3 regions of the Arthrobacter sp. A5 genome follow, and region 2 is predicted to be linked to each of the others. Evidence: riboswitches for the same ligand, from Rfam matches in the RefSeq annotation. Region 2 holds a riboswitch; each other region holds the start of a gene.
What was found. A riboswitch is a leader RNA that binds a small molecule or an ion and turns the genes downstream of it on or off. The one in region 2 is predicted to bind S-adenosylmethionine.
Positions count from the first base shown of each region.

Region 1 (3,253 bases), 1.9 Mb from region 2:
TTTACGCCGTCGTCCAGCTTTTGGACAAGCTGAGCCGGGCGCCGCTCGCGCAGGGCACCTCCACCCTTAATGCGGCCCAGAGCAGCCGCCAATACTTCGACCTGGTGTACCAGCTGCTGGGTATTCTCTTTGCCCTGGTCCCGGTGGCGCTGGTGCTGTATCTGCTCTGGCAGCCCGGCCGGTCCGCCTTCGCCAGACTGGGCTTCACGCTGCAGCGTCCCGGCCGGGATTTTCTCTGCGGCCTGGGGCTGGCTGCCCTGATCGGGATTCCGTCGCTGGCGCTCTACGCGGCCGGACGGGCCTTGGGTATCACCACGGAGATCATCCCCAGCGCGCTGAACACGTACTGGTGGACCGTCCCGGTGCTGGTCCTCTCCGCGGTCCGGCACGCCATCGTCGAGGAGGTCATCGTCGTCGGCTACCTATTGGAACGCTTCGGCCGGTTCGGCTGGTCGGCGACGGCAGCAGTGCTGGCCAGTTCGCTGCTGCGCGGCAGCTACCACCTCTACCAAGGCTTCGGCCCATTTGCCGGAAATTTCCTGATGGGACTCGTATTTTGTTGGGTCTATCGGCGCTTTGGCCGGCTCACGCCGCTGGTGATTGCCCATGCCCTGCTGGACATCGCCGCTTTTGTAGGGGGCCCGGCGCTCGGGTTTGGCTGAGGTGTGTGCTGAAACCGGGGCGTCCCCGTCAGGCCGAAGGACTTTCGCGCCGACAAAGGGGCCACCCCGTCGGGCCGAAGGACTTTCGCGCCGACAAAGGGGCCAACCCGCGAAAACGGTGCTGCGCAACTACGTCCTCGCGGGGCGGCCCCGTCGTCGGCGTATTGACCAGACGGGGCTGGGCCTACCTGGGTACGCGGCTAAATCGTGACAAACCCATTCGCGGTCTCGAAGGTCACGCTCATAATGCCTGGAGTCCCACGCGGAGCGATCCATTCCACCGCAACGTCGTCCAGCGGCTTTTCCACCGGTTCGCCGAGCCATTCGGTCACGCGGTCGGCGCTGCCGGCAATGGTCAGCTTCGAGAGCCTGACGTTGGTCGGGCTGGCCTGCGACGGGTGCAGGGTGGGATCGCCCTCCCACTTGAGCATGTATGGAACCTGCGGGTCCGAAATGAGTCCCTTGATGCCGATTTGCTTCCAGATCAGTTCCTGGCCGTCCGGGAACTTCCGGTTGCCGGGAACGGCGCTGCGACCCAGACGTTCCTCAAAGGGGGAAAGATCGTCTACGGCGACGCACCATCCCATCCAGCCACCGCCGGCCGCGGAGCGGGCGCGGACGGCCTGCCCGAACGGAGCCTTGTCCGACGCCGGATGCTCCAGCACCTCCACGACCTCCAGATAGTGGTGATCCATGAGCGGGAAAATGATATTGCGGGTACCGAAGCGGGGATGTACACCGCCACGGACGCGCTCGATTCCCAGAGCAGTTGAAATGCGGGCGGCGGTGGCGGCCAAACCATCTGATTCACAGGCGTAAGAAACATGATCCATGCGCATGCTGCTCATCCTTACACTTTGCGAGTGACCTCTCGAGTTAGGTCCGGCTTACCAACATGGGACGACCCGCAGGGGCTATCTCCCGACCCTCTTCCCCTCGACCCTCTTCCCCTCGGCCCACTTTCCCTCGGCCCAATTTCCAACCCCGCACCCTCTCCCACCCCGCACCCTCTCCCACCCCGCCCACTCTCCCAACTGGAGAGTGGGCGTCATATTGGCGTCATCTTGTTGCCAGCATCCGCCCGGGTCCGCCAGACTTGATTCAGGTCATGAGTGTCAGCGACAAGCCCCGGCTCGCTGGCCGGCAACCCTCCACCGCGGTGGGGTGCCCCGGGTGAGGACCAGGCCTTAGCCAAACGGCTAAGCGCAAGCGCGGGTCACACGACCATCTTGGCTCAGCTCAGCGGGCATCACCCCAGGCTGTGCCTACTGATGAACCCGGTGTCCCCAGTATGAGGAGCCACACATGAGCAATGCATGGTCATTTGAAACACGCCAGATCCATGCAGGCCAGGAACCCGATGCCACCACCGGCGCCCGCGCTCTGCCGATTTATCAGACCACGTCCTTCGTTTTCCCCAGCACCGAAAGCGCGGCGAACCGGTTCGCACTGACCGAGCTGTCCCCGATCTACACCCGCATCGGCAACCCGACCCAAGATGCCGTGGAGCAGCGGATTGCGAGTCTGGAAGGCGGACTGGGTGCACTGCTGCTCTCATCCGGACAGGCTGCATCCACTTTTTCGGTGCTCAACATCGCGGAGGCCGGCGACCACATAGTTTCCAGCCCGAGCCTGTACGGGGGAACCTTCAATCTCTTTGCGCATACGCTGAAGAAGTTTGGCATCGAGGTCACCTTCGTGGCGGATCCGGACAATCTTCAGCAGTGGCGCGACGCCGTTCGGCCCAACACGAAGCTGTTTTTCGGCGAGGTCGTTTCCAATCCGCGCCAGGATGTGCTGGACATCGAGGGTGTCAGCACGGCCGCGCACGAGGCAGGCGTGCCGCTGATCGTGGACAACACGCTCTCCACCCCGTATCTGATCCGGCCGCTCGAGTGGGGCGCCGACGTCGTCGTTCATTCCGCCACGAAATATCTGGGCGGGCACGGCACCGCCATTGCCGGCGTGATTGTCGACGGCGGCAAGTTCGACTACACGAAGGAGCCGGAGAAGTTTCCCGGCTTCAATACCCCGGACCCGAGCTACAATGGCCTGGTCTACGGCCGCGATCTGGGCGAAAACGGTGCGCTGGGGGCGAATCTCTCCTACATTCTCAAGGCGCGCGTGCAACTGCTGCGCGACCTGGGTTCGGCGGTTACACCGTTCAACTCCTTCCTCATTGCGCAGGGTCTGGAAACGCTGAGCCTGCGCGTGGAGCGGCACGTGGAAAACGCTCTTAAGGTTGCCACCTGGCTGGAATCGAACGAGTTCGTGGAGTCCGTTGCCTACGCCGGTCTGCCCTCGAGCCCGTGGTACGAGCGCGGACGCAAGTACGGACCCAGGGGCACCGGTGCCGTCATCGCGTTCAATATCAAGGGCGGTCTCGAGGCAGGCAAGCGCTTTGTTGACGGTCTGGAATTACACTCCCACGTTGCCAATCTGGGCGACGTGCGCTCCCTCGTGATCCACCCGGCCTCCACCACCCACGCGCAGCTTTCGCCGGAACAGCAGCTGGCCGCCGGCGTGGCTCCCGGTCTGGTGCGGCTGTCGGTGGGACTGGAAAACATCGTCGATATCCTCGCGGATCTGGA
Region 1 covers NZ_CP180316.1:1,054,610-1,057,862, forward strand. The annotation lists gene ACLLJI_RS04760 (CPBP family intramembrane glutamic endopeptidase) at 1-662, shown strand, start outside; gene ACLLJI_RS04765 (VOC family protein) at 863-1,501, opposite strand; SAM riboswitch class IV at 1,767-1,880, shown strand; gene ACLLJI_RS04770 (bifunctional o-acetylhomoserine/o-acetylserine sulfhydrylase) at 1,968-3,253, shown strand, end outside.
Region 1: another riboswitch for S-adenosylmethionine. It lies ahead of ACLLJI_RS04770 (bifunctional o-acetylhomoserine/o-acetylserine sulfhydrylase); the one in region 2 lies ahead of ACLLJI_RS14135 (aminotransferase class V-fold PLP-dependent enzyme).

Region 2 (3,253 bases):
TGGTGGCGGCGGCCAATCCGGAGCCGCGCACCGGATTCATCGACCGCGCTTTGGTGGCCGCATACGACGCCGGCATCGCACCGCTGCTGCTGGTCACCAAGGCGGATGTCAAAGATCCCGCCGAGCTGCTGGCCAACTACGAGTACCTGGACATGACCGTAGTGGTGAGCCGGACCGCCTCCGATGCCGCATCCGGCATCGATGCGCGCAGCGACGACGGGCAGTCGGCACGGCTGGCCGGTACCGCCGTCGGGCAGCTCAAAGAACATCTGGACGGAAAGGTCTCCGTCATGGTGGGCCATTCGGGCGTCGGAAAGTCCACCATGGTCAACGCCCTGACCGGTTCGCAGCGGGCCACAGGCGGTGTCAACTCTGTGACCGGCCGCGGCCGGCACACCTCATCGTCGGCGCTGGCACTGCGGCTGGCGGACGGCTTGCCCGGCAGCTGGATTGTGGACACTCCCGGCATCCGTTCGTTCGGCCTGGCACACGTGGACCCGGACCGCATTCTGCAGGCGTTTCCCGATCTCCAGCCCGGCACAGACGCCTGCGAGCGCGGCTGCAAGCATAACAACGCCGCCGTCAACTGCGGACTGGATCCCTGGGTCAGCCAGGGGCACGCCGGTGACGCCGGGACGGCCAGGTTGGCCTCGCTGCGACGACTGCTGAGCACCGGCGACCGCACCGAAGGCAGGGCGCAGGCCAAGGAACTGGGCACCATTCTGTAGCAGGTGGGTGCCCCGCCTCCCCTGTTCAGCGACGAAAGAACGATAGCGTGAACCCATGACCCATGCCCCGCAGAGCTACAACGATGACCTCCGCCTTGCCCACGTGCTGGCGGATTCGGTGGATTCACAAACCATGGCCCGCTTTAAGGCCCTCGATCTGCAGGTGGAGACCAAGCCTGATCTGACGCCTGTGACGGACGCGGACAAGTCCGCGGAGGATTCCATCCGCAGCCAGCTCTCCCGGGTCCGGCCGCGCGATGCGGTCCTCGGCGAGGAGTTTGGCAGCAGCGGGCACGGCTCACGGCGTTGGATCATCGATCCAATTGACGGAACCAAGAACTTTGTCCGCGGCGTTCCGGTCTGGGCCACCCTGATTGCATTGGTCGAGGACGGCAGGCCCGTCGTCGGGCTGGTCAGTGCTCCGGCGTTGGGCAAGCGCTGGTGGGCGGCGGAGGGCACTGGGGCCTACACGGGCAAGTCGCTGGCGGCGGCCACCAGGCTGCGCGTGTCCAACGTTTCCGAACTCTCCGACGCCTCACTGTCCTATTCCTCGCTGACCGGATGGAAGGAGCGCGGCAACCGGGACGAGTTCATTTCCCTCACCGACAAGGTCTGGCGCACCCGCGCTTACGGGGACTTCTGGTCCTACTGCCTGGTCGCGGAGGGCGCTGTTGACATCGCCTGTGAGCCGGAGCTGAATCTGTATGACATGGCAGCGCTGGTGCCGATCGTCGTCGAGGCCGGCGGCCGCTTCACGTCTCTGGAAGGCGCGGACGGGCCCTTCGGCGGCAACGCGCTGGCCACCAATGGCATTCTGCATTCGGAGGTCCTCCGCACCCTCAACCCGGACCACGACGACCTGCTCTAGCCCGACTGCGGGCACTATGGGCCGCAGCCTGCCCCGCCCCGTGAAAGTTTGTCCATGTTTCAGCGGCTGGCCGCGGCGTCTCATTCGGACACGCCGTGAAAACCACGGCGAATTTCTCAAAAGGTGGTCAAATTTCGACGTCCGGGACGTAACACAGCCTCTTAGCCGTAACACTGGCCGTTAATACTGGCGGCACGGGTGCGGATTTCGTAGTCTTGTGGGCATAGGTCACGAGTGCCAGTGCTAAACCCCGGTTTGCTGGCCGGCAACCCTCCCTTCGCGGCGGGGTGCCCCGGGTGACGACCTGGCCGGGCCGGAGCGGTCCTGGCAAGCGCGGAAACCGGCACGGCCGGGTCCTTCCTTGGTGAGGTCATTATGAGCATTTCAACCGCCGAACACAACGTTCCCTCCGCTCGCGCCTCTGGTCCACTGGCCGAAGCGTCCGGGCAAGGCTGCCTCCCTGGGGGCCGCGCCGGCAGCGGTAGGAGCGCCGGAAATTCAGGACCGGGCCCGCTGCTGGAGGTCGCCGGCCACGAACTGCGAGCTCCCTTGATCCAGGGCGGAACCATCCGCTACGCCAACTTGGATTACGCGGCGTCCGCCCCGGCCTTGACCGAAGTGGCCGACTACCTGAGCGATATCCTGCCCTACTACGCGAGCGTGCACCGCGGCGCCGGCTTCGCTTCCCAGGTCAGCACCTCCGTCTATGAAAACGCCCGGGACACGGTGCGCAGTTTCGTCGGCGGCCGTCCCGATGACGCGGTCATATTCACCCGCAACACCACAGATTCGCTGAACCTGCTGGCCGGCTGCGTGCGGGACATCGTCGCGGGCACCGGTGCCCACGTCGTGTACCTTGACATCGAGCATCACGCCAACCTGCTCCCCTGGCAGCGCCTGCCGCACCGCAGCGTGGTGGCGGAAAACTCCCTCGCGGAGACACTGACGAACCTGGAAACGGAGCTCCGGGCCGGGAACGTGGCCCTGCTGGCGGTGACCGGCGCCTCCAACGTCACCGGCGAGGTCCTGCCGATCGCGGAGCTCGCGGCACTGGCCCACCGCCACGGGGCCAGGATCGTTGTGGACGCCGCCCAGCTGGCGCCGCACCGCCGGATCAACATTGCCGCGGACGACATTGATTATCTGGTCTTCTCCGGGCACAAACTCTATGCCCCCTTCGGAAGCGGCGTTGTCGTCGGGCGCCCGGACTGGCTCGACGACGGAACCCCGTACCTCGCCGGCGGCGGGGCGGTCAGCGAGGCGCGCCTCGATTCCGTCAGCTGGGCCACCGGGCCGGCCCGCCATGAGGGCGGCTCCCCGAACGTCCTGGGCGCCGCGACGCTGGCCAAGGCAGCCGGGATCATCGCGCGGCTGGACCAACGGCGCTGGCAGGACCACGAGCAGGCCCTGCGCAGCCACCTGATCGAGGGCCTGGAGCAGCTGCCGGGAATAACCGTGCACCGGCTCTTCACCGACTCGGACACCTTCCCCGGCAGCGGCGCCATCGGCGTGGTGAATTTCTCCGTCGCAGGGTACGACGCCGGCCTGGTGGCCGCGTATCTTTCCGCCGAACACGGCGTTGGCGTCCGCGACGGTAAGTTCTGCGCGCACCCGCTGCTGCGCCGGCTCGGGCTCCCGTCCGGCTCCCTGCGCGCAA
Region 2 covers NZ_CP180316.1:2,993,866-2,997,118, forward strand. The annotation lists gene rsgA (ribosome small subunit-dependent GTPase A) at 1-728, shown strand, start outside; gene hisN (histidinol-phosphatase) at 784-1,596, shown strand; SAM riboswitch class IV at 1,823-1,936, shown strand; gene ACLLJI_RS14135 (aminotransferase class V-fold PLP-dependent enzyme) at 1,972-3,253, shown strand, end outside.

Region 3 (3,253 bases), 1.1 Mb from region 2:
CACTCGGCGCCGAGATCGAGTACTTCCAGGACTGAGCGGCGGTCGCTCGCCTTGGTCGGTTACGCTTGCGTCGCGGCGAGGGCGGTGGCCAGATCCCGGGTGAGGTCCCCGATGTCCTCCAGACCCACCGAGAGCCGGAGAACACCGTCAGTCAGCCCGATCGCGGCCCGGCCTTCCGGTCCCATCGCCCGGTGTGTCGTCGTGGCCGGATGCGTGATCAAAGACTTCGCATCGCCCAGGTTGTTGGAGATGTCGATGATCGTCAGGGCGTTGAGCAGGGCAAACGCGGCGTCCTTCGCCGTCGTGCCGGACGCGGCCCCTACTGCGCGTTCTGCGTCCTTGTCCGCCACTTTGGGTTCCCCGGCCATGCCCGCCACTGTGGGTTCCCCGGCCCTGGCTGTATTAGCCCGGCTCACAGGGGGAGCTTGGCCGGCTGCGGCCAGCTCGAAGGTGAGCACGGTTCCACCGGCCTTCATCTGTGCACGTGCCATTTCAAACTGCGGGTGCGAGGGCAGCAGTGGATACCTGACCCAGCTCACCGCGGGATGCTGTTCGAGGAACTCGGCGAGCCGCAGGGCATTTGCCGCGGAGTGCGCAACGCGCAGCCCCATGGTCTCGAGCCCCTTCGTCAGCACCCACGCGTTGAACGCCGACAGTGCCGGACCGGTATGGCGCATCAGCTGCTTGACCGGACCGTCAATAAACTCCTTGGTGCCCAAAATGGCGCCGCCAAGGACGCGGCCCTGCCCGTCGATGTGCTTGGTCCCGGAATACACGATCACATCCGCGCCCAGTTCGCCACACTTTTGCAACAGCGGGGTGGCGAAGACATTGTCCGCCACCACCTTGGCTCCCGCGGCATGGGCCAGTCCGCAGACGGCCCGGATATCGACAATTTCCTGCATCGGGTTCGACGGCGATTCGAAGAATACCGCCGTCGTGGGCACGGATAATGCCTCCCGCCACTGGCCGAGATCCGCGCCGTCAACGAAGACCGTCTCTACGCCCCAGCGCGGCAGGATCTCATTCAGGATCACGAAGCAGGAGCCGAACAGCGAACGGGCCGCGACCACCCGGTCGCCTGCCGCCAAGAGGGCCCCGAGGGCGGTGAAAACTGCGGACATCCCGGAGGCGGTGGCGAAGCAGGCTTCCGTGCCCTCGAGCAGCCGCAACCTTTCCTGGAACGTGGCGACGGACGGATTCCCGTACCGGGAGTAGACGAAACGGTCCACCTCACCGGTGAAGGCCGCCTCCGCCGCCTCCGCCGATTCATAGACATAACCGGAGTTCAGGAACAGCGCCTCCGAGGTCTCCTGGAAGTTGGAGCGGTCCAGGCCACCGCGCACCGCCTGGGTATCCGGCGCCCAGCCCGGAGCATCCTGATTAAAATTGCTCATCTCAGTCCTTTAGCTCGGAGCCTATTTGCAAGGGAGCTGGCGGTTTTTCCAGCCGTTGACGATCCGGTCCCCGTAAGCATCCGGGACGCCCTCGAACCCTTCCAGCACATTCCAACTGGTGAATCCGGCGCCCGACGCGGCCTCCGCGGCGCTGACCGAGCGCACGCCGGAACGGCAAAGGAAGACCAGCTCGGTCTGCCCCTCATCGGGGGCCTGGGCGCGCAGTTCGTCGAGGAAATCCGGGTTCAGCACGCCGCCGGCCAGGTTCCACTGGATCAACAGCGGGTCACGTCCGGTCATCGAGGTGTCCGGCACGCCGATGTGGTGCCATTCAGCCTCGGTGCGCACATCCACCAGCACGGCCCCGACCGCGAGCTTGTCCCAAGCCTGTGCCGGGGTGAGGTCGCCCGCGTAGCTCATTTGACGCCGTCGTCCGTTGACCCGGCACCGGGCAGAATGACCGCCTGCGCGGCAACGGTCCGGCCGCCGTCGAACGCCAGCGACGGGCTGCCATAGAGAATATAGCCTTCGGCCAAGGCGGCACTGACGCGCTCGCAGAACGAATGGTCATCCGGACCGGTGAGCAGCCGGTAAGTCAGCGGGGTTTCTTTGGCGGGTGTAGCTGTCAAGGTAGTCTCCTCATTGCAATCGAAGGGTGCAAGCGGAAGGTGCAGACAGCCCGGGGCCTTGCCGGGAACGTTCACGCTTGCAGCCCGTGGCCGTCAAGCCAGGTTTTGCCGAGTAGTCACCTGAGGCACCCCGCCGGAATAGAGGGTTGCCGGCCAGCAAGTCAGGGCTTGGCACTGGCGCTCGTTACTCATCTAGAAAATTAGCACACCGACGGATCAGCCGGTCAACAGGACGCCGGACTGTGGCGCCGGATGACGGGGGCTGATGCCGGACTGAGGAGCTACTCCGCGTCGTGGATCAGTTGGTTCAACTCGGCGGTAAGGCCGGCGCGCACGTCGGGGCTGCCGATTTCCCGGCCGTCAATATGATTCACGGGGGCGAGCAGCCGGATACTGGAAATCAGCCAGACGCCGTCCGCGTCGAAGAGATCCCCGGGCTCCACGGGGCCGTAACCCAGCTCCCAGCCGGCGGCCTTGGCGGCCGTAAACAGCGCACCCTGCGAGGTGCCGGGCAAGATTCCGCTGTCCAGCTGGGGCGTGATCAGTCGCTTGACCCGGTCGGGCCCGCCACCTTCGGCATGGGCCAGCAGAACGGACGACGTCGGGCCCTCCAGCACGCGCCCGTCACCGCTGGTGAAAATCACGTCGTCCGCGCCATGCACACGGGCGTAGCGCAAGGCCGCCATATTCACCGCGTAGGACAAGGTCTTGGCACCCAGCAGAAGCCACGGCGCACGCTCGGCGATGGAGCTGTCGTAACCGCGTTCCAGCAACAGCACATCGATTCCGCTTTCGCGTTGCGCCCGACCGGTGGCGGGAGGCTCCGAGGCCTGGACCCAAGCCGTCGGGATCGTGCTCCCCTCGACGCCGCGGGTGACGATGAGCTTGAGCACCATCTCGTCGGGGATGTTTTCCGTGGCGCTCATCCGGCTGTCTTCTCCGGTGCCGCCGGCCCCAACCGCGCCTCCGGCCCGGGCGGAGGCGCGGTTGCGGCGGAATTCGGTGACCGCCGTCGTCATGGCACGCCGCCACGCGTCCTGGGACGGTATCTGCAGATCCATGGCCCGAGCGGAGGAATCCAGCCGGTCCAGATGCGCCTGGGGCTTCCGTGGCGTCCCGCCGACCACCAGCAGGGATTCGAAAACCCCGTCTCCCCGGGTGGCTCCCTGGTCCGTGGCCATCAGTGTGGGCTTGCTGGCGTCGGCAATGCGTCCGTCCGGAGCGGAG
Region 3 covers NZ_CP180316.1:4,068,030-4,071,282, reverse strand. The annotation lists gene ACLLJI_RS19320 (UDP-N-acetylglucosamine 1-carboxyvinyltransferase) at 1-35, shown strand, start outside; gene ACLLJI_RS19315 (O-succinylhomoserine sulfhydrylase) at 60-1,397, opposite strand; gene ACLLJI_RS19310 (rhodanese-like domain-containing protein) at 1,419-1,817, opposite strand; gene ACLLJI_RS19305 (DUF1737 domain-containing protein) at 1,814-2,026, opposite strand; SAM riboswitch class IV at 2,095-2,215, opposite strand; gene ACLLJI_RS19300 (aminodeoxychorismate lyase) at 2,308-3,253, opposite strand, start outside.
Region 3: another riboswitch for S-adenosylmethionine. It lies ahead of ACLLJI_RS19305 (DUF1737 domain-containing protein); the one in region 2 lies ahead of ACLLJI_RS14135 (aminotransferase class V-fold PLP-dependent enzyme).